4 regions of the Pantoea sp. AS142 genome follow, and region 2 is predicted to be linked to each of the others. Evidence: predicted binding sites of a transcription regulator. Region 2 holds the regulator's gene; each other region holds the start of a gene.

Region 1 (7,291 bases), on a different contig from region 2:
GGTCATGCGCTATTCCTTCTTCAGTCGCGATCCACGTACCGGCGACTACTGCCGCCAGCGGGACCAGATGCTTCTCACCGGCGACCTGTTCACCTTCTGAATCGATGAATGGCCGGGTTTCCTCTTTGACGCTAAAAACCGTCAGATCGGCGTCGTAGCCGACTTTCAGCTGGCCTTTGCGCAGCAGGCGCAGTCCTGCGGCCGCATTGACCGTTACACAGTCGATCACCTGCGGCAGTGTCATGCCGACGCTGAAAAATTTCGACATCACATGCGCCAGGTTGTGAACCGGACCGGCCAGACGATTGCGGCAGTAAATGTCAGAGCTGATGGTGTCGGGCAGAATGCCCTGGGCAATCGCCACACGGGCGACCTCAAAGCTGAAACTTGCGCTGCCGTGGCCGACATCGAGTTTTACGCCGCGCGCGATAGCCTGTTTTACCGCCGCTTTGAGTTCGCCCTGCGGCGTCAGAATGCGGTTGGGTTTACCATTAAAGCAGTGCGTGATGATATCGCCTGTGGTGAGCAGATCCGCAATCTGGTCGAGGTTGGGCGGATTGTTGCCGATGTGAACCATTAGCGGCAGACCGCCGCTCTCCTGCTGGATCGCTTTGGCTTTGATCAGCGGCTGAATGCCGTTTTGACCGACCACGCTGCTACTGATGCGCGCCTTGAGGCCGACAATAAAATCGGGCAGTCGCGCCAGCGCCTGCTGCACCGCCTCGCCATCGATTTGCGTCATGTCGGCCAGCTCATTCTGAGTGACGATGCCGGTGCAGGCGATATTGATCAGCGCATAAACCTGGGTCTGTGCCGCGCGCGTCAGCTGGTAGAAATCATCAATGTGCTCTGCGCCGGTGCTGCCCGCATCAACCACCGTGGTGACGCCATGCGCCACGCCAATCGCGTCCGCTTCATCATGATAAATCGGCGATTTGGGATAGCAGTGAACGTGGGAGTCGATCCAGCCCGCGCTGAGGTAGTAGCGGCCTGCCAGATCGCGTTCGCTTTGGGCGTTGCCCTGCACCCTGCCCACGGCGGCGATGCGGCCATCCTGCAGCGCAATGTCGACCACCTGCTCATCGCTGAGTCGCGCAGCGCGGATAATCAAGTCGTACATGGTTTCTCCTTAACGGCAGCCCGCTGCCGGGCTGCCGGTGAGATCAGAGAGCAATCGGGAACAGCGCCCCAAGGATCATTGCGCCGAGGATGGCACCGCCGGTAATGGGTTTATTCCAGAGATAGAACAGCAACGCCCCCAGCAGCGAACCCAAACCAATCGGAATGGATGCCGCCATGGCTGACAGAATGATCAGCGGACCCAAAAAGCGCCCCGAGGCATTACCCGCGCCCATCATCACGTCTGCACCGTAGGTGGAGTCGCTCTGATTGATGGTGAATTTACGCGCCAGAATAATCAGGTAGCCAATCGCTACGCCAATCACCAGCCCCGTCGCCAGCGAAGCAGCGAAATTCGCCACCGGAAAGACGATGCCCGCACCCAGCAGCAGTGCCGGAACGCCCAGCCCGACGCCGGTCTGAATCGCTCCGCCGATATCCAGAATGCCCACCAGTGAGCCTTCGATGATACGGGCGAACAGGAAACTGGCACCAAAGGCTGCCACCGCGCCGTAGACGCCGGTTTCCATGCCTGCACGCAGCATCGAGACAAACGCCACTTCATTAAACGCGCCGATGCCATAGAGGTAATACATGTGAGTTCCGGCAAAGACACCAGAGGAGAGCAGGCCAACAAAGATCGGGAAAGACCAGTCGGCGTACCAGAAGCCTTTATTTTCGTTCATCGCATCGCCTCTTATTTGCCGCTGACTGAGTTGTGGATCATGTCGAGCCAGCCGGGAATGCCGAGCTGGAAGGACTGCAGCAGCTTCATGTCGAAACCACGGAAGAAGCCGCTCAGCACAAACAGCAGCACGATGGCGGTCATCATCACTTTGGTGACCCGGTTCCAGCCGCTCTCTTCCACGCCTTTACCGATCAGAATACCCAGCACCAGTCCTGGCACGGCATTGCCCATAATCAGCTGCGCCAGACCGCCAAAAATGGTGGCCCAGAAGCCTGACTTTCTGCCTGCGTCGATCGCCGCCAGCCAGAAGATCACCGGCATGACGGTATTCACCAGCAGATTAGCGGCCGGCACCAGCACTTTGACCGCCGTAACCTGCAGCGCAGCCGGAACAGCCGAGGCGGTCGAGTTGAGGAAGGCAACCACGATCATGCCAATGATGCCGCAGGCGATAGCCATTTTTTTCGGATCGTGTAGCGTCTCCGCCACATTGCGATTCTTCACCATCAGTGCAGCCGCGCCCCAGTTTGGAATGATGCGATGATCAACATCCTGAGTGAATGAACCGGCTGCGACAGACGATGCCCAGGCATTGAAAAAGAAGCCAAGACCAAAGGAGAAGTGGGATGCCGGATCGCCCTCACACGAGTTCAACTCGCCCAGCGTACGAAAGGCGCCCATGCCCTGAGTGGTTGGCGCGTGGAACATGCGCGCAGCGCCCGCACCGACGCCGACACCTACCAGCCCGCCAATGATCAACGACTTAAACAAAATGATTAAAAACATGTTGTTGTACCTTGTTGTCGTTTTTACCCGTCATACCGCGAGTCGCCGCATTGCCCTGGCCTGACCGCCGCGATATCGCAACAGCAGAGAATCGGGCAAACCGGCGACTGACGTTAACAGGCTCTGTTTTAAGATGCCGCCGTGAACGCCACCTGTTCGGTGTCGAAAACGGTGACGCTGACGGTGATCTCCAGCGTGACGCTGAAGTTCCGCCGTTGGCGCGCCAGAAAGAAGAAGAGGAACTTCTCGTTTCTGACGCTCTCCTGCGCGCGCAGCACCCGGACATCCTGAGGTTCAATGCGCAGCAGAATTTTTTGCGTCGTGCGCAGAACCTGGTTCTGCACACGACTCAGGGCATCGGCAAAGGCTTTCGCTTTGGTGTCCCCTTTGCCCTCGACCGTCACCTGGGTAACGTATTGTTCCTTCATAATCAGTTACCGTGCTTCTTGTTCCAGGCCTGCACCAGCCGCTCGCCTAACTCTTCTTTATCCATGAAGCCGAAGCCCAGCACCGTGGCACCTTCATTGATGGCGGTAACGCCTTCGTCGACAGAACGCATGCCATGTTTTGCTTTATAGCCATATTTGTTCTGCGCAGTGATAGCGCCTGCACCGCCGCTGCCGCAGAAGGAGATACCGAAATCGGCGTTTTCTGCTTTCATCACGTCACCCAGTTTCATGTCAGCCGCCACACCCGGCACCACGACGGCACGGCCACCCGCTTTTTCGATGCCTGCGGCCACTTTCTGTCCTTTACCTAAACGATCGCCAATCACGACGGTTACCATGTTGTGTTCCTCTTCAGTTGTTTGATCGCGCGACTTCAATATGCACTGACAGCAGCCAGGCCTCTTCGCGGGGCAGATTGCCAAACAGATCCACGACCTGCTGTGCCAGCGCTAACGTTTCCGGCGGAATATCCTCAAACAGCTCCGCTTCCACTTCTGGCAGCGGCTCCCCGCTCAGCGAGCGTGACGCCATAGCACCGACATGCGACTGCAGCATCTGCTGTTGAACCGCATTGGGGTGAATGCCATGCTGCTGATAGATCGCAGCTATCTGCGTCATCACGCTGTCAGCCAGTTGCTGCACTTTCTCCGGTGGCGCTTCATACACCGGGACGCCGTTATTGCTCACCTTGCTACTCCTGTTAAACCGGATAATTCGCGTTAAAAATAAATTAACGGCCATCGCCCCGGCTGTGGAGAGGCAACATTTCCAGCAGCAAGTGGAAATTGAAGTGAAGGTTGTGCGTCAGATCGCAGGCTGCACGTTTAGTGCGACACTCGTCGCATTATGCGCAAAATGATGGAGTTAACCGTGGCAGGCAGTGATGTTGTGCGGCGACCAACCGGGTACGTGCGGATTTACGGGCCGGTGATAAGCAGAAGTGATGGTAAAACCGCCGGTCGGGTTGACCGGCGATCTGTTTACCGGAATTTCTTATGGTTAGTATTGCGGATGTCATCAAATTTGGCGGCTTCGCGCTTTGCGCCATCCACGTTATTGGCTTTCGCCAGCGCGCTGACCACGTCGATCTGGGCAATCAGTGAGTCAAGACCCGCGTGGTAATCTTTGATCTGCGCGCTGTCAGCAGGCTGACCTTCCAGCTTGTCGGGCGTCGACTGCTTCGCATCCTGCGCCGCGACACGCATTTTGGTTAACGCCTGCTGCATCTCCTGCGCATTGTCACTTTTTTTGACGATTTTCAGGTTCGCATTCAGTGTGTCCATATCCTGCTCCAGATCCGCCGCATAGAGGCTGACGCTGGAGAACAACAGAGAAGCCGACAACATTGCAATCACATGCTTACGCATCATTACTTCCTTTTTATTGTGATGAAAAAAAAGCAGCCAACAGGCTGCTTCAGGAATCCATCTTTATTGTCCCGCTATCTTCATCTCAGGCAGTAACACTGAACCGCACTGGATATTGCTGCGGGTTTCAATATCGTCACCGATGGTCACCATGTTGCGCCACATCTCTTTAAGATTACCGGCGATAGTGACTTCGCTGACCGGGTACTGAATCACGCCATTCTCGACCCAAAAACCGGCCGCCCCTCGTGAGTAGTCACCGGTAATGGCGCTGACGCCCTGACCCATCAGCTCGGTCACCACTAAACCGGTGCCCATCTGCTTCAGCAAGTCGTCAAAGCTGTGCCCCTGGCCCGCAATGCGCCAGTTATGAATGCCACCAGCGTGACCGGTGCTGGTCAGGCCCAGTTTACGGGCTGAATAACTGGTTAACAGCCAGGTTTGCAGTACGCCATCTTTAATGATGTCGCGCGCCTGAGTTCGTACCCCTTCGCTGTCGAATGGCGTGGAGGCGAGCCCTTTTAGCAGATGCGGCTGTTCATTAATGGTGAGCCACTCCGGCAGGATCTGCTGCCCCATTGAATCCAGCAGGAAGGTCGATTTACGGTAAACGCTGCCGCCGCTGATCGCGCCGACCAGATGACCAAACAAGCCGGTCGCCACTTCAGCGGCGAAAATCACCGGGGCTTTCATGGTCGGAAGTTTACGCGGGGCCAGACGGGAAAGCGTGCGGCGCGCACACTCTGCACCGACCCACTCCGGGCTTTTCAAATCGTCAAACGCGCGGCCAATAGTATAGGCGTAGTCGCGCTCCATATTGCCATCCTGCCCGGCAATCACACAGCTGGAGAGCGAGTGACGGCTTGAACAGTAGCTTTGCAACATGCCGTGGCTGTTGCCAAAAACTTTAATGCCGACGTGGCTGTTGAAACTGCCCCCTTCGGTATTGGTAATACGCTTGTCTGCGCGCAGTGACGCCTGTTCCGCCTGCGCAGCCAGTTCAATGGCGCGGTCAGCATCAATCTCCCACGGATGGTAAAGATCAAGGTCTGGCGCATCATAGGCCAACAGCTCCGCGTCGGCCGGGCCGGCAAAGGGATCGGGCGAGGTATAGCGCGCAATATCAATGGCCGCCTGCACGGTACGTTTGATCGCATCCGGGCTGAGGTCGGTCGATGAGGCGCTGCCTTTACGATTCTGATGATAAACGGTGATGCCCAGCGCACCGTCGCTGTTGAATTCGACGTTTTCCACTTCGCCATAGCGGGTACTGACCCCGATGCCGGTGGTTTTACTGACTGCCACTTCCGCACTGTCAGTGCTTACTTTAGCCAGTTCAAGTGCCTGCGCAATGGCCTGCTCCAGTACTTTTCGCTGTTCTGCAACCTGAGTAGATACGTTCATCGACCTGCCCATAATCTTATGTGTGAATGATTTGAGTCTATCAGAGTCAGAGAACAATTTCGCAGTCACCCGATAAACTGGTAGGATTAGCCTCTTTTTTTTGGGAGCCCGGAAATGACCAGACAGCCCGATGAGTGGCTCGACGATGTGCCAGATAATGACGAAGAAGAAGATGAAGAGATTATCTGGGTCAGTAAGAGTGAAATTAAACGCGATGCAGAAGAGTTAAAGCGCCTGGGTGCCGAACTGGTTGATCTGGGTAAAAACTCGCTGGATAAAATCCCACTGGATGAGCGCCTGCGTACCGAAGTCGAACTGGCGCAGCGCATCAAAAAAGAGGGTCGCCGCCGTCAGCTGCAGCTGATCGGTAAATTACTGCGCAGTGTTGATGTAGAGCCGATCCGCGTTGCGCTGGATAAGCTCAAGAATCGCCATAACCAGCAGGTTGCGCTGTTCCATAAACTGGAAATGCTGCGCGATCGTCTGATTGAACAGGGTGATGAGGCAATGGGCGAGGTGATTGCGCTTTATCCCGATGCCGATCGTCAGCAGTTACGCAGCATGATACGTAACGCGCAGAAAGAGAAGGCGGGCAATAAGCCGCCGAAGTCTGCCCGCCAGATTTTCCAGTATCTGCGCGAACTGGCTGAAGCGAAGTAATGCCATGGCGGGCACCTTCGCCCGCCTCCCGGCAGATAACCTGTCGGGAAATGGAGAGAATATGGGTGCGCAGCCGCAACTGGCGTTCGTTCGATTCACACCACGTCCGATATCGCCAAAAGTGACATAAGGTACCCAGACGCTTTCGTTGCCAGCCGCACAATCGAACTGTAACCCCTGCTCCTGGTCATCACCTTTATTGGCAAACTGTTTCGCATCCGCATGTTTATAGCCCAGCTTATCGGTGGTGGTCCGCCGATCGCTTTTATTCCGCAGGTAGAGATCAACGCGATGAGCGGTGCGACGCCGATCGGTGTCGCAATAATCAACGTCACCGGTGCGTCATTGATTGTCATGTGCATAATCCGTCAGCGCAAGGGAATAGAGCCCGCCGACAGACCAGCGAACATTAATTTTATCCCAGGGCGCCACGCCAAACTTCCATTCGGTGCGCGAGGCGTTGACTTCAGGCTGAATAAAAGACGATAGCGTCCTGCCCCCCGTAATAAGATTTCAGAAAGATCACCTCCACCCCATTTAACACGGTGTCGTTATAATACCTGTCTTTCGGATCTGCGCCGCCGGTTTAAAATTTGGTTTTGACGCCGGGAGGCTGGAATCAAAAATACGCGGTTTTTTTGAGCAAAGACTATTATCGGGAATAACGCTGTTAAAAAAAGCGCCCATAACGGGCGCCTGTGATGTTATGCCAGTCTGTCCAGCAACTTCTGATGAATGCCGCCAAACCCGCCATTGCTCATCACCAGAATAAAGTCGCCTGGCTGAGCGGCTTTCGCTACCATCTCCACCAGGGTATC
Region 2 (7,291 bases):
TTACGACTCCTTTACCTGGAATCTTTATCAATATTTCTGCGAGCTGGGTGCACAGGTTCAGGTGGTGCGTAATGATGCCATCACCCTGGAGCAGATGGCGGCCTTACCGCTGACCCATCTGGTGATTTCCCCTGGCCCCTGCACGCCTTCAGAGTCGGGTATCTCGCCGGCGGCGATCCGGCATTTTGCCGGTAAATTGCCGGTGCTGGGCGTCTGCCTGGGACATCAGGCGATTGCCCAGGCGTATGGCGCGCGGATCGTGCGCGCACGTCAGGTGATGCACGGCAAAACCTCCGCGATTCAGCACACCGGCCAGGGCGTGTTTCGCAATCTGAATAATCCCCTTACCGTAACCCGCTACCACTCGCTGATAGTGCAGCGTGATTCCCTGCCCGACGTATTCGAGGTGACTGCCTGGACGATGCGTGACGGCGAGCCTGACGAAATTATGGGATTCCGCCATAAAACCCTGGCGCTGGAAGGTGTACAGTTCCATCCCGAAAGCATTCTCAGCGAGCAGGGACATCAGTTGCTGCGCAATTTCCTTGCGCAATAAGTTGCCTTTAAGTGATTTTTTATGCATATTTTGTGCTTATTATTTCAGGTTTGCACAACTATCATTTAAATGGGGTCATCAATGGCAGCGGAAAAAATTGCGGTCACGCGGGAGACGTTCGATAACGTTATTTTGCCTGTTTATGCACCTGCGCAGTTCGTGCCGGTAAAAGGCAAGGGCAGTCGTGTATGGGATCAGCAGGGCAAAGAGTATATCGATTTCTCGGGTGGTATTGCCGTTACTGCACTTGGACACTGCCATCCTGCGCTGGTGGCGACGCTGAAAAGCCAGGGCGAGACACTGTGGCATACCAGCAATGTCTTTACCAACGAACCGGCCCTGCGTCTCGCCAGTAAGTTAATTCAGGCAACCTTTGCTGAACGAGTCTTCTTCGCGAACTCGGGTGCCGAAGCCAACGAAGCTGCTTTTAAGCTGGCACGCTACTACGCCTGCAAACGTTACAGCCCATTCAAAAGTAAGATTATCGCCTTTCATAACGCCTTTCATGGCCGAACGCTGTTTACCGTCACGGTTGGCGGACAGCCAAAATATTCTGACGGATTCGGTCCTAAACCAGCGGATATTGTCCACGTGCCGTTCAATGACCTGGACGCAGTGAAAGCGGTGATTGACGATCACACCTGCGCCATCGTGGTTGAGCCGATTCAGGGTGAGGGCGGCGTGGTACCCGCGACCCAGGAATTTATGCAGGGACTGCGTGAGCTGTGCGATCAGCATCAGGCGCTGCTGGTGCTGGATGAAGTACAGAGCGGCATGGGACGCAGCGGTAAGCTGTTCGCCTATGAGTATTATGGCGTCCAGCCCGATATTCTGACCTCTGCCAAGGCGCTGGGCGGCGGTTTTCCAGTCAGCGCCATGCTGACCACGAACGAGATCGCCTCGACTATGGCGCCGGGCGTGCATGGCACCACCTATGGCGGCAATCCACTCGCCTGTGCTATTGCCGAAACTGCGCTCGATATCATCAATACCCCGGAGGTACTGGCGGGCGTGGAAAGGCGTCGTCAGTACTTTGTCACGGCGCTGCAGGCCATCGACGCGAAGTATGATCTCTTCAGCGACATTCGCGGCAAGGGTCTGCTGATTGGCGCGGCACTGAAACCCCAGCATGCCGGTAAGGCGCGCGACATCCTGAATGCCGCCGCCGCTGAAGGTGTCATGGTGCTGGTCGCCGGAACCGACGTGATGCGTTTTGCCCCATCACTGATCATTGAGCCTGCCGACATCGAAGAGGGCATGAGCCGCTTCGCCACGGCCATCAGCAACGTACTCAACGGCTGATTTAATTTTTACGTAAGCGTCTGATCAGCCAGCGGCCATGTTGGGGTCGCTGGCTCCACGCCAGCGATGAAATGGTATGCATTACGCTCAGATGATCGAGAATGCGCCGCACATGCTGTTCCACCACCGTAACCGGCCCCTCACTGATGTTCTCCAGCTCATCCAGTAGATTGACCTGGGAGCTTGCACCATCATATTCCAGCCGCTGCTGGCACCGCTGCAGTGCGATTTCACAGGATTGCAGGTAACGCTCAGCCAGCGAGGCCGTGAGCATGGTGTGCTCACGTGCCAGAATCGTCATCGCATTGATATGCTCGACGATAAACTGACTGTGGGTGACCCAGAGCCGCATATCTTTAAGATACTGGGCGTTAAACGCGGGTTCCTGCATCGCCTGATTCAGTGAGTTAAACAGCGCATTATGGGCCTGATTAACCTGCACGCGCTGATAGGCGAGTTTCCCTGGCGACTGTTCGTCGCCCAGCAACAGCCGCAGCGCATCCTGATAGGTCTCCAGCGCGTCATGGGCGTTCTGCCGCAATAATCCGCTCTGCCACTGTGGCCACAGCCACAGCATCCCGCCAAAGGCAATCAGACAGCCCATCAGCGTATCCATCAGTCGCGGCAGCAGAAACTGCGCACCATTCAGCGACAGCAATTGCAGCGAGTAAACCGCCGTAACCGTAAAGCCAATCATCGACCAGCCATAGAACTGGCGGGTGAAGCGATAGCTGATGAACGTTATCGCCAGCATGGTCAGCAGCACCAGCGATTCCGGCACCGCCAGGCGTAGCGTGGCGGCCGCGATCACCAGCCCCGCAAAGGTGCCCAGCGCCCGGTGCTGAATGCGGACACGGGTGGCGCTATAGCCGTTCTGGCTGACGAACATAATGGTCATCAGGATCCAGTAGGGTTTGGGGATGTTGAAGAACAGCGCCAGCGCGCTGCCCAGCATCAACATCACCGCAAAGCGACCCGCCGTGCGCAGTGCCGACGAGCGAAACGAGAGGTAACTGCGCAGCGCCGGTAACAGCGGCAGTCGGCGCTGACGGTCGGCCATCAGATCGCGCTGATAAAGCGGTTTCTGCGTGCGCAGCACCCGCGCGATACGGTTGAAGTGGTAGAGGCAGAAGTTACCCACCGGATTGTCGGGATGCTGATGGGTGATCTTCTCCAGCGCGCCGAGCTGTTTATCCATCGCAAAGCGATCGGGTAACTGGTGATAGAGAATGTTATCCGCCAGCACCCGCAGTCGGGCCGAGATAGTTTTGGCATTCCAGCGGATCACCGCTTCGGCATGGCTCTGCTCGACCAGCTTCTGCACCTCTTCCGGCCGATGGAGGCTGACTGAGATATGCTCCTGCAAATCCAGCGCCACCTGAAAGGCGCGCGTCAGCCGTTTATGACTGTGATCGCGGCTTGCCGACAGCATATGCATCTGCTGATAACAGGTGGTGATGAGGTCGACCACTTTCTGCTGGCGAGCCAGCAGCGGCGGTAGCGCCTTTTCCGGATCGGTCAGCTGCGTCAGCAGGGTATATTTGGCGTCACAATAGTTAGCCAGTTCACGGTAGATCAGGCTCAGGCTTTCGCGCATCGGCTGCTCTTTCCACAGCCAGAACCAGAACCAGTTAAACAGCCCATACCATAACGTGCCGCCGATATAGAGCAATGGGGGAACATAGATTGGCATGCGGCCAATCAGGCTCAGGGTAAAGATGGCGGCGATAAGGGTGCCGGGCAGCAGGCGACCATGCAGCGGGCTGATCTCCCCGGTGACGCCGAGCAACAATGGCATGGCGAACAGGATCAGCGGCAGGGGAATAGCATGCAGGGTGAGCCACTGAATCAGAAAGCTGCCGAGGGCAAACAAGCTGCCGCCAACAATCAGACGTTTAAAGAAGCGTTTATGCGGCGTATCCAGCCCGGCGATATTGCAGCAGGCGGGCACTAACGAGAACAGCAGACCTTTTTGCAGGTCGCCAGCCAGCCAGCCCAGCGCCACAGGCAGACAAAGCACCAGCGTTTGCCGCAAGGCATAGTTAACTTCAGGATGGTAAATAATTCGACGCCACATCGGCTCAACACAAACAATAACGGCGTGATGTTGCCATCACGCCGTGGGTGACAGGAATTAGCGGGTGCCGTAAACGACGATGGTTTTGCCGTGTGCGGAAATCAGGTTCTGATCTTCAAGCATCTTCAAAATACGGCCCACGGTTTCACGTGAACAACCAACAATCTGACCAATTTCCTGACGAGTGATTTTAATTTGCATGCCGTCGGGATGCGTCATGGCATCTGGCTGCTTCGCCAGGTTAAGCAGGGTCTGTGCAATGCGTCCGGTCACGTCGAGGAAAGCGAGGTTACCTACTTTTTCAGACGTCACCTGAAGGCGACGCGCCATCTGCGATGAGAGTCGCATCAGGATATCGGGGTTAACCTGGATCAGTTGACGGAATTTTTTGTAAGAAATCTCCGCCACTTCACACGCGCTTTTCGCACGTACCCAGGCGCTGCGCTCCTGGCCTTCTTCGAACAGGCCAAGCTCACCAATAAAATCGCCCTGATTCAGGTAAGAAAGAATCATCTCTTTGCCTTCTTCATCTTTAATCAGAACCGCGACGGAACCTTTCACGATGTAGTAGAGCGTTTCTGCTTTTTCACCTTGATGAATCAGCGTACTTTTGGATGGATACTTGTGAATATGGCAATGGGACAGGAACCATTCGAGTGTAGGGTCTGTTTGCGGTTTGCCGAGAACCATTCGCTATTATCCTCTGTTGTAATCGTGCCCAAAATACAGGGGGCAGTTTTCCCTGTCAGGCGGTGAAAGCTTTAAGCGTTTCCATTTCAGGAAATCATTCGGGCCGCATCAGGCGCAGTGCGCATCATTCTTCCCGGCTTCGCCATCGGGTGACGAAAAATATTTTCAGCACTGTTTGTAGCACAGCTTTTGTCGACTGTCTTCTGTTGTCTCGCTTCAGCTACAGGCGGATTTCTCTGGATTGCTGTTTACCTGGCGAAAGCGTACGCTGGCGACAAAACAGCGTATTCCGGAGCAAAAATCATGCAGGCAAGAGTGAAATGGGTAGAAGGGTTGACATTTCTCGGAGAATCCTCATCCGGCCATCAGATACTGATGGATGGAAATTCGGGTGATAAAGCGCCCAGCCCAATGGAGATGGTGCTGATGGCGGCGGGTGGATGCAGCGCGATTGACGTAGTATCAATTCTGCAAAAAGGCCGCAACGATGTGGCTGATTGTGAAGTAAAACTGACCTCAGAACGTCGTGAAGAGACGCCGCGAATCTTTACGCACATCAACCTGCATTTTATTGTGAGTGGCAAAACGCTCCAGGATAAAGCGGTCTCACGCGCAGTGGATCTTTCTGCTGAAAAGTATTGCTCTGTTGCCATCATGCTGGGTAAAGGCGTCACCCTTACCCACAGCTATGAAGTGATCGAACTGTAATAGTCGGAGGGGCTTTTTAGGGGCAATGGCAAAAACGGATTCGTGTAGTCTTAAGACCGTGCCTGCGCAGTGAACCGGGTCAGATCGAAACGTCGCTTAAGCCAATCCCTGGCCGCTCCGGTCCGCGCGATTACGCACCTCATCCCTGAGGTGCGCCCGTAGCCGGGCCAACGCTTTGCGTTGTTCAAAAACGCTCCCGGCGTTTTTGTCCCCTGGCGCAGGACGCTTTCCTGCTCAGACCCGGTTCCCCACGTGTTAAGCTTTTTCGCTGCTGTAAGACTCACCCTGCATTGGCATTGGCATTAGTCTGATGAGGTCCTTTCTGACCTTTTATTCAATGCGTTTACCTTCCATCAGCCGCTTCACCAGCGGCCCCATAATCAACTCCATCGCCAGACCCATTTTGCCGCCCGGCACCACCAGCGTATTAATGTGCGAGATAAACGAACCCTGCAACATTGCCAGCAGATAGGGGAAGTCGATATCTTCCACCGCCTGAAAGTGAATCACCACAAAGCTCTCATCCAGTGACGGAATGGCACGGGCGGCGAACGGATTCGAGGTATCCACGGTTGGGACGCGCTGAAAGTTGATATGGGTGCGTGAAAACTGTGGGGTAATGAAGTTGATATAATCTTCCATCGATCGCACCACTGAATCCATCACCGCTTCACGTGAATGACCGCGTTCACCGGTGTCCCGCACCAGCTTCTGAATCCACTCCAGGTTAACAATCGGCACCACGCCGACCAGCAGATCAACCTGTTCCGCCACGTTATGCTGCGCCGTCACTACGCCGCCATGTAGTCCTTCATAGAAGAGAATATCAGTGTCCTGCGGCAGCGGCTGCCACGGTGTAAAGGTGCCGGGCACCTGATTCCACGGTACCGCTTCATCGTAGGTGTGCAGATATTTACGCGCCTGTCCCTGTCCGCTGTGACCATACTCTCTAAAGCTCTGTTCCAGCAGGCCAAAATCATTGGCTTCGGGGCCGAAGTAACTGACATGACGTCCTAAATCGCGCGCCTTACGAATCGCCATATCCATTTCAGGGCGGGTAAAGCGGTGAAAGCTGTCACCTTCCAGCTCCGCTGCATTGAGGTCGAGTTGCTGAAAGATTTTACGAAACGCGAGGCTGGTGGTGGTGGTTCCTGCGCCGCTGGAACCGGTCACCGCGATAATAGGATGACGTGCAGACATAGAAAAGCTCCCTGTGAGGTCGGGTGACAGGCATTGTTATCATGAAATGGTGTTGGGTGCATCAGCCACGAAATTCTTTGCGCGGCATGATATTGACCGATTCGTGCAGCTCCGACCACACCAGTACCACTTCACCGCTTTCCAGCTGACGTCGCACATCGGCTACCTTATCCAGCAGGCTGCGCTCCTGCTCACCATAGTCCGTGCCTTCGCGCAGCACAAAGGTTTCAATCAGATTTTCAAGGGTCTCAGGTGAGACCTGTTGCCAGGGAATAATCACGAGATCAGTTATCCAAAAAAGGGGCGATCCACTGGGGAATGCGCTGTTCCAGCCACATTTCTGGCTGGCGTAACGTCCCGCCGACAAAACCAACATGGCCGCCATGGGGCGTCAGTTGATAGGTAATAGTGGCAGATAATTGGCTACTGTGCGGGATCACCTCATCACTCATAAAAGGATCATCTTTGGCGTGGATGATCAGCAGCGGTTTCTCTGCGTGTTTCAGCCAGGGCATGGCGCTGGCACGGTGATAGTAATCTGTCGCATCCACAAAACCGTGGGCGCGGGCGGTAATCGCATCATCAAAATCGCGCAGGCGCCGTAGCGCTTTCAGCTGCGCCAGATTAATCGGCAGCGTATCCGGCCAGGCGTGCAGTTTGCGGCGGGCATTTTTCTTTAGCTGCGCCAGCAAATAGTATTGATAGAAACGTGAGAAGCCACGTTCCAGTTTAACGCTACAGGGCTCCAGCAGCAGTGG
Region 3 (7,291 bases), on a different contig from region 2:
TGCTGTCCGGCAGCGGTAAGCTGCACGCTGCGATTAGTGCGATTGAATAGCTTTGCCCCGGTTTCCGCTTCCAGTTGCATAATCTGCTGGCTGAGCGGCGGCTGGGAAATGTTCAGACGCTGGGCCGCTCGCCCAAAATGTAATTCTTCTGCCACCGCAACGAAGTAGCGCAGGTGACGCAGCTCGATATTCATATCTTAAACATCTCATTTGAGATTATTAATATATTAGACATCATAATGCTGTTCTCCTAAGCTGACCACGGATTTTCTGAACTTGAGGAAGAAGTGTGAGTCGCTCAATACAAGCAACTGTGGATGAAAAAGCGGTATCTGCGCCGCCAGGGTCAGTTGCTGCTTCAGGCTTTATAAGGCGGGGAACGCCACAGTTTATGCGTGTGACGCTGGCGCTTTTCTCAGCCGGGCTGGCGACGTTTGCCCTGCTCTATTGCGTCCAGCCTATTCTACCGGTGTTGTCCCAACAGTTTGATGTTTCTCCGGCGACCAGCAGCCTGTCGCTCTCCATTTCTACCGGCCTGATGGCGCTGGGCCTGCTGGTAACCGGGCCGCTATCTGATGCCATCGGGCGTAAATCGGTGATGGTGACAGCCCTGATGCTTGCCGCCATCTGCACGCTGATCTCGGCCACCATGACCAGTTGGCACGGCATTCTGATTATGCGGGCGCTGATGGGACTGTCCCTCAGCGGCGTTGCGGCAGTCGGCATGACCTATCTCAGCGAGGAGATGGATGTAAGGGTCGTCGCCTTTTCAATGGGGCTGTATATCAGCGGTAACTCAATTGGCGGGATGAGCGGTCGTCTGCTGAGCGGCGTACTGACTGACCTTTTTTCATGGCGTATCGCCGTGGCGGTGATCGGCTGTTTTTCACTGGCTTCGGCGCTATTGTTCTGGAGGATTCTGCCTGAATCGCGTCATTTCCGGCCCCTTACGCTGCGTCCACGTAATCTGCTGATTAACTTCAAGCTGCACTGGCGAGATCCGGGCCTGCCCTGGCTGTTTGCCGAAGGATTTCTGCTGATGGGGGCCTTTGTCACCCTGTTTAATTACATTGGCTACCGACTACTGGATGCGCCCTGGCATCTCAGTCAGGCCGTAGTCGGGCTGTTATCGGTGGTCTACCTCACGGGCTCCTGGAGCTCTCCCAAAGCGGGTGCGCTGACCAGCCGTTTGGGTCGTGGACCGGTGATGCTGGGCGCAACCGCCATCATGCTGCTGGGTTTACTGGTCACCGCCTTCAACTCTCTTTGGCTTATTCTGCCTGGGATGATGCTGTTCACTGCCGGTTTTTTTGCCGCCCATGCAGTAGCCAGCGGCTGGATAGGCCCCCGGGCACGCCGGGCGCGCGGTCAGGCCTCTTCCCTCTATCTATTCAGCTACTACGTGGGTTCCAGCGTAGCGGGTACGCTGGGTGGTTTGTTCTGGCACAATTTTGGCTGGAGTGGGATTACGTTGTTTATCAGCGCCTTACTGATAATAGCGTTGCTGGTTGCCTGGCATCTGCACTGCAAAAAGCTCTGACAACCGTCTCTTTTGCCATGCCTGGACTTCTCTGCCAGGCATGGCGGCTTATCACACTGAACATTCCCTTCAGATCCACAGCAAACAGAATGCGCGTTTAACGCTATAATCGTTTTTATTGGAATAATTCATTCGCTTTGCCTTTTAACACGGCAACAAGGAACACCTGTGGCGGTCTATTACTACGTCAATAAACAATCAGGATACAACAATAATCATGTGGTTCATGCTGCAGGCTGCACCCATCTTCCCGACATGGATAACAGGCTCTTTTTGGGCAGTTTTTACCACGTAAATGCCGCCATTCTGCAGGCAAAAAAATATTATACAGGTGCAATCGGCTGTGAGAACTGCTGTCCACTTAATAAAGCCGATCAGCAACCCTATCAGCTTAGCGTGGCCCTGAAGCATACCCCCGCCTCGCGTTAATCCGGTCGGTACGGCGATGGATGAAAACTTTTCCCGCTGCGCTAATTTGTTAAGTATTTACGCTGTTTTGCGTTATGTTGACCTTCCTGATTCTTCTTGATGGAATACATGATGCGGGAAAAGTTTGCGCGCTCACAGATAACCCTCCACTGGCTTACCCTTTTAATGGTGGCGACGGCCTACGCCACCATTGAACTGCGCGGCTTTGCGCAGCGCGGATCCTGGCAAGGTTATGCCATGATTATTACCCACTTCAGCGCCGGCTCGACCATTCTGGTTTTGATGCTCGCCCGCCTGTTTTTACGCACACGGCATCGCACACCGCCGATTATCCCTGCTGCGCCGCGCTGGCAAACCGGTCTGGCGCATCTGACTCATACCCTGCTCTATGCCCTGTTTATCATCCTGCCGATCCTCGGTCTGACATCGCGCTACCTTAAAGGTCGGGAATGGTGGTTGTTTGGCATCAGCATGCCGGTCGCGTCTGAACCCAACTTTGATCTGGCGGACAGGCTGATTGGCTGGCATGAAACCCTGGCACCACTGGGTTACTGGCTGATCGGACTGCATGCTGCTGCTGCCCTGTTCCATCACTATCTGCTAAAAGACAATACTCTGTTGCGAATGATGCCCGCACGACGTCGCGGTTAATAACCTCTGGCTATCGCCCTGTGACAGGGCGATAAAAAAAATTCAGCATTAAAAGGTGTTTATAAGGTTTCTCTTCTCGCTTTATTCACTACAATGGTCAGTAATTTGTGACGCAAGTCACTTTCGCTGGATGTTTCTGCCACATCCGAATTCGCTGTCCTGACTGACTTGACTCCTCATGCAACCAACGACTGTTTCACGTAAAACTGCCTGGCTACGCGTAGTATTGCTGGCCATCGCCGCCTTTGTCTTTAATACCACCGAATTTGTGCCGGTTGGCTTGTTATCCGATATCGCTGCTGACTTTTCAATGCAGACGGCTGATGTCGGGATCATGCTGACCATCTACGCCTGGGTGGTCGCGCTGCTCTCACTGCCGCTGATGTTGCTGACCCGCAATATTGAGCGACGACTGCTGCTGGGTGTGCTGTTCCTGATCTTTATCGTCAGCCACGGACTTTCAACTGTCGCCTGGGATTTCCAGTCTCTGATGGTGTCACGCGTTGGCATCGCCCTGTCTCACGCGGTGTTCTGGTCGATCACCGCCTCGCTGGCTATTCGTGTTGCTCCGGCTGGCAAGAAAACACAGGCGCTGAGCATGCTGGCGACAGGTACCGCGCTGGCGATGGTACTGGGCGTGCCGATTGGCCGTGTGGTCGGTCAGTATCTTGGCTGGCGCACTACCTTCGGCGCGATTGGCCTTTCGGCACTGGTGCTGATGATTATGCTGGTGCGGATCCTGCCACGTCTGCCGAGTGAACATACAGGCTCACTGAGCAGTGTGCCGATGCTGTTTCGCCGTCCAGCGCTGGTCAGCATGTATCTATTGGTAACGCTGGTAGTTACGGCACATTACACCGCCTACAGCTATATCGAGCCTTTTATGCAGAGCGTGGCGCATTCCAGTGGCAATTTCACGACTCTGCTACTTTTGCTGTTTGGCACCGCGGGCATTGTGGGCAGCGTATTGTTCAGTACCCTTGGCAATAGATTCCCCTCGGGGCTGCTGATTGCCGCCATTGCGCTGGTTACGCTTTGTATGGGACTCCTCATTTTTGCTGCCGTTCGCCCTGCAGCTATTTCAACGCTGTGCGTTGTCTGGGGAATGGCAATGATGATGATCGGGCTGGGTATGCAGGTGCGGGTGCTGTCACTGGCACCCGATGCCACTGATGTGGCGATGTCTCTGATGTCGGGAATTTATAATATCGGTATCGGCGCGGGTGCGCTGCTGGGTAATCAGGTCAGTCTGCATCTGAGCATGGCGGAAGTCGGGAATGTCGGCGGGATGATTGGTCTGGTCGCGTTGCTCTGGTGTGTTTATATCTTCCGTCGTTATCCCCAGTTACGCAGTAATGGATAGAAAAGTTAGGCAGTAATGAATAAAAAAAAGCTTCAGATGAGCGGGTCTATCTGGAGCCTTTTTAGGGTTATTTATAGAGAATGGTCGTGCCATGCAGGTTGTTGCTGCCAGAGGTCGAAGTGATGCGGAAAGACTTTGCCCCTATATCACTGGCCTTTTCCGACAGTTGCTGCTCCAGCGAAATCAGACTCGTACTGCCCGTTGCGTTGATGACGCCGATTTTTTGCTGATCCAGCGGTGTGCTGCTGACCTGCTGGGCTGCTGCGCTGGCGAATGAGAGGCCGCTTAGCACAGCCGCCGCCGCCATCAGATTAATACTTTTCATAACGAACCCCTTCTCATGTTTCTGCTGAAAAATAGCCATTACTGATAAATGACAGCCGTGCCATGCAGTTTGTTTTGCCCGCTGGTTGAGGTGATTCGAAACGATTTCGCCCCAGCTTCATCGGCTTTGGCACTTAAGCGTGCTTCAACGGAAGTCAGATTGGTGCCGCCCAGTACAGAGAGGGTGCCAACGGGTTGCTGATCGACCGGCTCGCTGGTCACCAGGTCAGCCGCAGATACACCAAACGCCAGGGTAGTCAGTGCCACTGCGGCCAGGGTGATTTTGATGTTTTTCATAAGATTCTCTCTATATTCCGTAATGAAAATCGGTGGGTCTGGAATAGGTTTTTGCTATTTGATTATCGATCACTAAAAAAATATAGACCCTGATGTGACGCGTCGCCAATATTTATTTAATGATCGATATCTTATTCTCGAAGTGGCGTGATTATCGACTTCATCCCTTTATCTGACTTAACCCTAAGGGCTGTAACAATGCGCTGGCGCACAAAATGGCAACCCCATACGGGGATATCCATAGCGAATCTTGCACATTATTATAATGATCGGTAATTTAATGGAATGTTTTACTGTCAGTGAGGATGTATGAGTCAGGTTCAGAAGTGCGATGTAAAGAAATGCCGCGGCCGACCTAAAATGTTCGACCGCGAAGCCGCGTTAGATAAGGCACTGAACCTGTTCTGGACACACGGCTACGAGGGCACTTCTCTGGCGGATCTGGTGGCCGCAACGGGTGCAAAAGCGCCAACTCTTTACGCAGAGTTTGTTAACAAAGAGGGGTTGTTTCGCGCGGCGATGGAGCGCTATGTGGAGACGTTCAGCGCATGGCGTGAAGCGGCATTGAGCGATGACCAGTTACCGGTGGATCAGTCTATTGAAGGCTATTTCCGCGCGACCGCAGCCTGCTTTACCGAACGCGACTCTCCCGGCGGCTGTTTCTTTATCTGCACCTCAACCGCCCTGTCGGCGGCATCATCAGAAATTGCCACCATGCTGCAACAGCAGCATCAGTCGCAGGAGCATGTGTTGAGGGATTTTCTGCTGGCGCGTCAGCTTCGTGGTGAACTGAGTGCGTCAGTGAACATTGCCGCGCTGTCTCGTTATCTCGGCTGTATGCTGCAGGGCATGTCAGTGCGCGCGCGCGAAGGCGTTGAGCGTGACGATCTGGACAGCATTATTGATACGCTGATGGGGATGTGGCCGACCCTGACCGGCTTGTGTCAGGTCAAATGTTAAAAACATCAGGGCGGCACTGCCGCCCTGTTTACCCTAACTCAAAAAGAACACCGGTTTTAACGGCTGACTGATGGGACTGTTATCCGCATTCGACGGCATCAGATCTTTCATTAAGGCCCACCAGCGCTGACACACTTCCGTTTCCGCTACTGCGTTCCAGCGCTCTTCAGATTCAATCTCAACGCTGGCGAACAGCAGATGCCGCTCGGTGTCCAGCCAGATAGCATAGTTGTGCGCGCCGTGCGCTTTCAGGGTTTCTGCCAGTTCAGGCCAGATCGGTGAGTGGCGACGCTCATACTCCGCATGGCAATAAGGATTGACCTGCATCACAAAGGCTTTACGCAACATACGCGGGACCTGCATCCAGAGCGGGCTGCCATGGCCTGACGCCGAAGCGCTTACCCAGTGCGACCAGCTGTTCTGTGGTGATACTCTGGCGAATACCCCCCATTGACAGCACTTTGACAATCACTTCTGACGATTTCTCTGCCGTGTCTATCAGACCAAAAGTCTCATCAAGCGTCGGCCCCGTACCGAAGACGCCGTGGAATGGCCACATTACCAGGGTGTGTGACTGCATCTGTCTGGCTGTCGCGGTGCCTATTTCATCAGTGCCGGGTACCATCCAGGGCAACACACCCACACCCTCCGGGAACACCACCAGACATTCAGTGCTGCCTTCCCACAGCAGGCGAGTAAAGCGGGCGGAATCCATCTCAACCACATAGCTTAAGGCCATAAAGTTGGTGGCGTGACAGTGCATGATCACCCGGTCTGCACCTTTACTGACCGCTTTACGCACCGCGTGAGACTGAAAGTGTGATGCCAGCTCAGAGGTGGGCAAACCGCCATTCGACAGTCCCCAGTGAATTTTATAAGAAAGACCTTTGTCATCGACCTGAAGCAGTGCCAGACAGTCCGCCGGATCAAGCTGGACGTTACGCATGAATTTCCCTGACCCGGTCACCAGAAACCAGTCGTTCGCCAGTGCCGGAGCAGATTGGGTCAGCTCAATACAGCGCGGCTCCCTGTAGAAATCGGCAATAAAGGGTTTTACCTCCTCCTCCAGCAGACGCAGGCTGACATTTCCGCCGTTACGTTCGTCCCAGCCTTTCAGCCACATGTCGCTGGTCGCTTTGACCATTCCCTTAACAAACCCGGAAGAAAGAATGTTTTGCATAATCAAATCCTTAACGTTGGCTCAAAATCTGTTTTTCATAATGACGGACATCGCCTAACCAGCTTGCGTCAGCCGGGACGTCATGACGCAGGCACCAGGCTTCCCATACCGCTTGCCACGGCAGTGATTTTTGCTCTTCAAGCAGAGTAAGCCGCGCGGTGTAATCACCGTCGTTCTCGACTTGCCGCAAACGGTCGGTTGGCTCCAGCAAGGCACGCAGCAGCGCTTTTTTAGTGTTCCGGGTGCCGATTACCCAGGCGGCAACCCGGTTGATAGAAGCGTCGAAGAAGTCGAGCCCGATATGCACTTTATCGAACAACTGATGGCGAACGATCTCACTGGCGATCGCCTGGGTTTCATCATCCAGCAGCACCACGTGGTCGCTGTCCCAGCGTACCGGACGGCTGACGTGCAGCAGCAGGCGCGGCACGTAGAGCATTGCGGCAGAAATTTTGTCGGAGATCACTTCGGTGGGATGGAAATGGCCTGCATCCAGGGTCAGTGCCGTCTGGCGGCTGGCAGCATACCCGAGATAAAACTCATTAGA
Region 4 (7,291 bases), on a different contig from region 2:
ATACTGCCAGCGCCAGTCCTGAAGCGCAGACCATCAAACTGGCTGACATCATCGATAACACCCGCGCTATTGTGCGTTTTGATCCTGACTTTGCCCGGGTTTACCTGGTTGAAAAGCAGATACAGATTGAGTTGCTGAAACAGGGAGATGCGCAGTTATGGCAGCAGGCTTCCACGATTATAGAAAGCGGGCTTGCACAGTTGCGGGAGCCCCCCTATAGCGTGCCGGAGAGCTGGTTTGTGAAACAGGCAGCTAAATACAGCGAATTGCGCTAATAAAAAACCCGCCTCAGGCGGGTTCTTTTCGTGATGTCTGTTTATTCTAGCAACTGTCGCCCCAGATAGGGATTGGCATGTAATAACTTCATCAATTTCTGTGCCGTCGCTGAAGGACGGGTACGCCGGGCTTCCCAGCTTTTCACGGAAGAAACGCTTACGCCCATCACTTTTGCAAACTCATCAACCTGCATGCCGGTCATTTCGCGCAGACGCTGCGGCTCTGGCTGGGCGGGTTGCTGACGCTGAAAAAGTAACTCGGCGGCGCGATCATCACGTGTCAAAACAATCTGCTCAAGGCTGCTGAGCAATTCAAACATCGGGTCTTTTAATTCCATAGAGAACTCCTTAAAAACTCACTATGAAGCACGTGAAAGTAGAGAGGTACGAGCCTGAAGTCAGGACTCTGAAACCGGGCCTGTTACAGGCTGGATCCCGCAAGGGTTTGTTTTTGTTATGAGAGAAACCACTACGGGACACAGCCTGCTATGCACTGCTTTAAAGATGTCAGAACACTGCAACAAATGCCGGGAGACTAAGTATGGATAGAGACCTGACTATTTGCCGCGCAATTTATAATTATTTTTTTTACTATTGTTTGCCGGAAAAGTTCCAGCGCCTCTAATACGCTGAGGCTGTTGAATTTTGTGCCTTCATAGTGGGCAAAAAAATCAAATGTTGTGTGTTATTTATGTGGATGCCATCAAGCTTTCTGCGGGCATATTCTCATTTCTGTGAGGCACTAGACCTCTTCAGAGTGTGTGCAAAATATACGCCAATGGTTTACTTCCTGAACATCTATATTCAATGTTCTTATGAAATTAAGAATAGTCCTGGTGGAGGCTACGCGCTGGTGCGCGGCGGGTCACAAAGCAAAGCGGGTGAATCTTTTAACCTGAACGCGGCGGTATCGCCAGATTAATCAACAGGCACCTTCATGAAACGGCAGACGCCCCATGCTGGTGCAGTCGCCTGTCACCCCGATGCGCGTTAAACGTGCAGCCACGCGATATCGTGCCAATAACGGGCAACACCTGAACCCTGTAAGGAAAAGCGATGCGTGAAACAGATTTTAACGTCGGATACCCTTCTCATCGCGTACCCATGATGGGGCGTAATGCCGTCGCGACCTCACAACCGCTGGCGGCGCAGGCGGGTTTGCGTATGCTGCAACAGGGGGGTAATGCTGTTGACGCGGCGATCGCTACTGCCATCGCCCTAACCGTACTGGAGCCAACCGGAAACGGCATTGGCAGTGATGCGTTTGCCATTGTCTGGGACGGCAGCGAGCAGCATGGCTTAAACGCTTCAGGCCGGGCGCCCGCCGCCTGGCATCCCGAACGCTTTGCCGCTCTGAGCGCGATGCCTGAAACCGGCTGGGAGTCTGTCACTGTGCCGGGCGCCGTCTCGGCGTGGGTGACGCTGGCGCAGCGCTTCGGCACCTTACCGCTGACCACCCTGGCGCAACCGGCAATTGACTATGCGCGCGACGGCTTTCCGGTATCGCCACTGATTGGTCAGCTCTGGCAGCGTGGCTATGACAAGCTACGGGATCAGCCTGGCTTCAGCGACTGCTTTGCGCCGCAGGGTCGTCCACCCCGTGCGGGCGAACTGTTCCGCAATCCGGCTCAGGCCCGCACCTTGCAGGCGATCGCTGAGACTGAAGGTGAAAGTTTTTATCGCGGCGCGCTGGCGCAGAAAATGGCGGCCTTCGCCCGCGAACATGGCGCCGCCCTGACGCTGGAGGATTTAAAAAATCATCGTGCGGACTGGGTTACCTTGCTTTCGCGTCCGTTTGCCGGGGGATCGGTAGAGGAGCTGCCGCCTAATGGTCAGGGAATGGCGACCTTAATTGCGCTCGGCATTCTGGAAGCGTGGAAGATCAACCGCTATGCACCCGATTCACCGCAGTGGCTGCATCTCTCTATTGAGGCGATGAAACTGGCGTTGGTTGATCTGGAACGCTATGTCACCGATGAAGATCACCTCGAATTTCCGGCTGAACACCTGCTGAGCAACGACTATATCCGCCAGCGGGCAGCGTTAATTGATCCTGACAGGGCGGGAGATTTTCGTTTTGGCTCCCCACAGCAAAGCGGCACGGTTTATGTGGCGACAGCGGATGCCAGCGGCATGATGGTTTCATTCATTCAGTCTAATTACATGGGATTTGGTTCCGGCGTGGTGGTACCCGATACCGGCATCAGCCTGCAGAACCGTGGCGCGGGCTTTTCGCTCGATCCAGGCCATCCCAACGTTGTAGCGGGCGGTAAGCGCCCCTTCCACACTATTATCCCGGCCTTTGCGCGGGATCAGCAGGGCCAGCCACTGATGGCATTTGGCGTGATGGGCGGGCCGATGCAGGCACAGGGACACGTCCAGCTGGCACTGCGAATTATGCTGCACCGGCAAAATCCTCAGGCCGCGATTGATGCGCCGCGCTGGCGCGTGGTACGGGGGCGCGAGGTGATGTTTGAATCAACACTCGATCGCAATACCCTGAGTACCCTGCGCCGGATGGGTCACAACGTGGTACTGGAAGATCCTCTGAGCAATTACAACTTTGGTGGTGCGCAGGCGATAATGCGCGATCCGCAGGGCTTCTACATTGCGGCCAGCGAGAGTCGCAAAGATGGCCAGGCCGTCGTGTTCTAAGGCCGCGCAGTGAGCACCAGGCTTCTGAACACGCCTTTCAGATTTGCGCGCTGAATCCTGTGATGGCAGTGAACGCAGCGCGCTCTGACGCACGGGCGATTCCGTTCTGCAACTGGCGATTCACAAAGCATCTGTTTAACAGGTGGTTTCACATTGTGCCGTGGCTCAGGTTTGTTCTATTCTTTAGGCCATTCTTACCTGGACATCCGACAGTATCACCGACAGGAGTTGAACCCATGGCTTCAGGACTTACACGCCTTATGGCACGCGGCGGCATGATGCTCGCTGGCGCGCTGATCGTGCTGCAACTCACCGCATGCGGTGATAAAGAAGGCGAGCAGCGTAAAGCATTTATCGATTTTCTCCAGAACACCGTGATGCGCAGCGGCGAGCATCTGCCCAGCCTCAGCGAAAATCAGAAGCAGAGCTTTGGTAACTTCGCCAGCGATTACGCCATCATGTATGGCTTTTCGCAGCAGGCGAACAAAGCAGTTGAACAGGGTATGCGTCCGGTGGTGGATGAGCTTTCTGCCATTCGCGTTCCGCAGGATTATCTCAGCCGTCGTGATGCCCTGCGTCAGGCGAATAGCGCACTGGTGATCGTTACCCAGCAGATTGAAAGCGCCAAAATGCAGGCGGACAGCAGCAAAGCCGCCCTGAAGCAGCCGGATGACCTGAAAAAGGTCTACGACACGGCGTATAACAAAGTGGTGACGGTGCCCGCCAATCAGCTGATTCCGCTGCTGCCAAAACTCCAGGCACTGAGCCAGGGTGCCGTGCAGACCGGCGATTTCCTGCAAACGCAGGGAACCCGTGTCAGCTTTAATGATGGCGGCGTGCAGTTCCCGACGCAGGATCAGGCTTCGCAATATAACGCGCTGATGAGCACCTTATCAGCCAATGCCCAGGCGCTTCCTCAGGCACAAACTGCCGTCCAGGGTGGTCTGCAGTAAATCTGCTGTACGGGCTGGCGTTAATCGTCTGCCCGTCTCTTATCCTTTTTTCGTCTCACTCGACCGCCTGCGGAATGAAATGTGATCTGGCGCATTTTCGACCAAAAATAGTTTGTGATCTAAGTCACATATATAATACAAACCGCCTGGACCTAAGTGTGATTAATCTCACAGATAAACTGACAGACCGGCTAAAAATGCGGCAAAACAACCTCATCCACTCTTAGAAATGTGATCTAAGTCACGCTAAACACCCCCGTGACCACCCTGAATCCGTGATGCATATCACACTTATGGTATGCGCTACGCAGTGTTAAATTCGCGTGATAGAGTCCGCGTGCATACAGTGATATCACCGGCTCTAGGTCGGGGTGGCTAAACAAAAACAAGCGCGCTCTCCTATTGCAGCGCGTCTCAATAAGGGGTGGGTTTATGTCCTCATCAGTGAAGGTCAAAGTACAGAGCTTTGGTCGCTTTCTGAGTAATATGGTGATGCCAAACATCGGGGCGTTTATCGCCTGGGGTATCATCACCGCACTGTTTATTCCAACTGGCTGGATCCCTAACGAAACGCTGGCCAAACTGGTTGGCCCGATGATCACCTACCTGCTGCCACTGCTGATCGGTTTCACCGGTGGGCGTCTGGTGGGGGGCGATCGCGGCGGCGTGGTTGGTGCGATTACCACCATGGGTGTGATTGTCGGTGCCGATATGCCGATGTTCCTCGGTGCGATGATTGCTGGTCCGCTGGGCGGCTGGGCAATTAAGTCGTTTGACCGGGCGATTGACGGCAAAATCAAAAGCGGCTTCGAGATGCTGGTCAACAACTTCTCGGCCGGTATTATCGGCATGATTCTGGCACTGCTGGCGTTCCTGGCGATCGGCCCGCTGGTTGAAGGTCTGTCACACATTCTCGCTGCGGGCGTGAATCTGATGGTGCAGAACAATCTGCTGCCACTGACCTCAATCTTCGTGGAACCGGCAAAAATCCTGTTCCTGAACAACGCCATCAACCACGGTATCTTCTCACCGCTGGGCATCCAGCAGGCAAGCGAAGCCGGCAAGTCGATCTTCTTCCTGATCGAAGCCAACCCGGGTCCAGGTATGGGCGTGCTGATGGCCTACATGTTCTTTGGCCGTGGCAGTGCTAAACAGTCTGCGGGCGGTGCGGCGATTATCCACTTCCTCGGCGGCATCCATGAGATCTACTTCCCGTATGTGCTGATGGCCCCTCGCCTGCTGCTGGCGGTTATCCTGGGCGGTATGACCGGCGTCTTCACGCTGACCGTGCTGAACGGTGGCCTGGTCTCTCCTGCCTCACCGGGTTCTATCCTGGCCGTGCTGGCAATGACGCCAAAAGGTGCCTACTTCGCTAACATCGCCGCTATCGCTGCAGCCTTCGCGGTCTCTTTCGTGGTCTCCGCTATCCTGCTGAAAACCAGCAAAGTCAAAGAAGATGATGATATCGAAGCCGCGACCCAGCGCATGCATGAGATGAAAGCGCAGTCGAAAGGCCAGAGCGCAGCGGGTGGTGCCATTGCCAGCGATGCCATGAGCGTCGATCTGCACCACGTGCGTAAAATCATCGTCGCCTGTGACGCCGGTATGGGTTCCAGCGCCATGGGTGCAGGCGTACTGCGTAAGAAAGTGCAGGATGCCGGTCTGAGCAATGTGTCGGTGACCAACACCGCGATCAACGCCCTGCCAGGTGATGTCGATCTGGTGATTACGCATCGTGACCTGACCGAACGCGCTATTCGCCAGGCGCCGCATGCGCAGCATATCTCGCTGAACAACTTCCTCGATAGCGCGCTCTACAGCACGCTGACCGAACGTCTGGTGGCCGCTAACCGTAGCGACGTGCGTCGAGCAACCGTGACCACCGCCCTGTCAGATAGCTACGACGAAGGCAACGCGCACCTGTTTAAACTGGGCGCAGATAATGTCTTCCTCGGTCTGCGTGCCAGTAACAAAGAGCAGGCGATTCGTTTTGCCGGTGAACAGCTGGTGAAAGGCGGTTACGTTGAGCCTGAATATGTTGACGCGATGCTGGCGCGTGAAAAACTGACGCCGACCTACCTCGGTGAGTCGATTGCCGTGCCGCACGGTACGGTTGAAGCCAAAGATCGTGTGCTGAAAACCGGCGTGGTGTTCTGTCAATATCCTGCAGGCGTCCTGTTCGGCGAAGAGCCGGACGATGTGGCGCGCCTGGTGATTGGGATTGCTGCCCGCAACAACGAGCACATCCAGGTGATCACCAGTCTGACCAATGCGCTGGATGATGACAGCGTGATTGAGAAGCTGGCTAACACGACCAGCGTGCAGGAAGTGCTGGAGCTGCTGTCCGGTAAGCCTGCACTCGCGTAATTTAGTGATATTTTCCCTGGGGCGGTCATGCCCGTCCCGATTTCCTGGGGCGGGTTTGCCCGCCCCATCGTCATTTGATATGGGTCAAAAATTATGAAAGCGTTACATTTCGGAGCAGGAAACATTGGTCGCGGCTTTATCGGCAAATTACTGGCTGATGCAGGTATCGAACTGGTTTTTGCTGATGTGAATCAGACAGTGCTGGACGCACTGAACGCGCGTCATGAGTATCCCGTACATGTGGTTGGCGAGCAGGCCAAAACAGAAACCGTTAAAGGCGTCAGTGCGGTAAACAGCACCAGCGATGAGATCATCACGCTGGTTTCTGACGTCGATCTGGTCACCACCGCTGTGGGTCCGCAGATTCTCGAGCGTATTGCCAGTAGTGTGGCCAAAGGACTGGCAAAACGCAGCGATAACGGCAATAGCCGCCCGTTAAATATCATCGCCTGTGAGAATATGGTGCGAGGCACCAGTCAGCTGAAACAGCATGTGCTGAAGGCGTTGCCGGAGCACTATCACGCCTGGCTGGAGCAGCATGTCGGCTTTGTAGATTCCGCTGTCGATCGCATCGTGCCACCGTCTGAGGCGGGCAGCACCGACCCGCTGGACGTCACCGTTGAAACCTTCAGCGAATGGATCGTTGATAAAACCCAGTTTAAAGGCGACCTGCCTGCGATTCCGGGTATGGAACTGACCGATAACCTGATGGCGTTTGTTGAGCGCAAACTCTTCACCCTGAACACCGGTCACGCGATTACCGCCTATCTCGGCCAGCTGGCCGGTCACCAGACCATTCGTGACGCCATCCTTGACGAAAAAATCCGGGCCGTGGTGAAGGGCGCTATGGAAGAGAGCGGCGCGGTGTTGATCACGCGCTACGGTTTTGAGGCGGAGAAACATGCGGCCTACATCCAGAAAATTCTTGGCCGCTTTGAAAACCCGTATCTGAAAGATGATGTTGAGCGCGTCGGTCGTCAGCCGCTGCGTAAACTCAGCGCGGGCGATCGCCTGATCAAGCCAACGCTGGGCACAATTGAG

Evidence for each region. The regulator CRP, encoded in region 2, controls carbon source genes, mostly activating them, when cyclic AMP is high. The targets are predictions, from matches to a motif close to ATGTGANNNNNNTCACAT.
Region 1: a site for CRP is predicted at 3,870-3,887, ahead of WFO64_RS18580 (glycine dehydrogenase). Genes of this name have one in related genera too.
Region 3: a site for CRP is predicted at 2,726-2,743, ahead of WFO64_RS17375 (sugar transporter). Genes of this name have one in related genera too.
Region 4: a site for CRP is predicted at 4,113-4,130, ahead of WFO64_RS15385 (PTS mannitol transporter subunit IICBA). Genes of this name have one in related genera too.

The regions. Positions count from the first base shown of each region.
Region 1 is NZ_JBBCMO010000011.1:86,807-94,097, reverse strand. Features, by position in the region: gene WFO64_RS18605 (amidohydrolase/deacetylase family metallohydrolase) at 1-1,120, opposite strand, end outside; gene WFO64_RS18610 (DgaE family pyridoxal phosphate-dependent ammonia lyase) at 1-6, opposite strand, end outside; gene WFO64_RS18600 (DUF4310 family protein) at 1,164-1,805, opposite strand; gene WFO64_RS18595 (DUF4311 domain-containing protein) at 1,817-2,593, opposite strand; gene WFO64_RS18590 (DUF4312 family protein) at 2,722-3,021, opposite strand; gene WFO64_RS18585 (SFCGS family glycine-rich protein) at 3,024-3,380, opposite strand; gene WFO64_RS18580 (glycine dehydrogenase) at 3,394-3,729, opposite strand; gene cybC (cytochrome b562) at 4,023-4,409, opposite strand; gene pmbA (metalloprotease PmbA) at 4,473-5,813, opposite strand; gene yjgA (ribosome biogenesis factor YjgA) at 5,928-6,473, shown strand; gene mpl (UDP-N-acetylmuramate:L-alanyl-gamma-D-glutamyl-meso-diaminopimelate ligase) at 7,178-7,291, opposite strand, start outside.
Region 2 is NZ_JBBCMO010000006.1:196,213-203,503, forward strand. Features, by position in the region: gene WFO64_RS13250 (aminodeoxychorismate/anthranilate synthase component II) at 1-556, shown strand, start outside; gene argD (bifunctional acetylornithine/succinyldiaminopimelate transaminase) at 638-1,858, shown strand; gene WFO64_RS13260 (YccS/YhfK family putative transporter) at 1,860-3,935, opposite strand; gene crp (cAMP-activated global transcriptional regulator CRP) at 3,993-4,625, opposite strand; gene WFO64_RS13270 (OsmC family protein) at 4,929-5,333, shown strand; gene WFO64_RS13275 (phosphoribulokinase) at 5,664-6,533, opposite strand; gene WFO64_RS13280 (YheU family protein) at 6,595-6,813, opposite strand; gene WFO64_RS13285 (hydrolase) at 6,818-7,291, opposite strand, start outside.
Region 3 is NZ_JBBCMO010000010.1:73,589-80,879, reverse strand. Features, by position in the region: gene WFO64_RS17395 (LysR family transcriptional regulator) at 1-194, opposite strand, end outside; gene WFO64_RS17390 (MFS transporter) at 290-1,540, shown strand; gene WFO64_RS17385 (hypothetical protein) at 1,709-1,969, shown strand; gene cybB (cytochrome b561) at 2,081-2,620, shown strand; gene WFO64_RS17375 (sugar transporter) at 2,799-3,983, shown strand; gene bhsA (multiple stress resistance protein BhsA) at 4,051-4,308, opposite strand; gene bhsA (multiple stress resistance protein BhsA) at 4,347-4,604, opposite strand; gene WFO64_RS17360 (TetR/AcrR family transcriptional regulator) at 4,914-5,564, shown strand; gene rhaM (L-rhamnose mutarotase) at 5,598-5,912, opposite strand; gene rhaD (rhamnulose-1-phosphate aldolase) at 5,902-6,744, opposite strand; gene WFO64_RS17345 (L-rhamnose isomerase) at 6,755-7,291, opposite strand, start outside.
Region 4 is NZ_JBBCMO010000008.1:119,672-126,962, forward strand. Features, by position in the region: gene WFO64_RS15365 (HD domain-containing protein) at 1-275, shown strand, start outside; gene WFO64_RS15370 (HTH-type transcriptional regulator) at 317-613, opposite strand; gene WFO64_RS15375 (gamma-glutamyltransferase family protein) at 1,332-2,930, shown strand; gene WFO64_RS15380 (DUF3053 domain-containing protein) at 3,167-3,883, shown strand; gene WFO64_RS15385 (PTS mannitol transporter subunit IICBA) at 4,316-6,250, shown strand; gene mtlD (mannitol-1-phosphate 5-dehydrogenase) at 6,344-7,291, shown strand, end outside.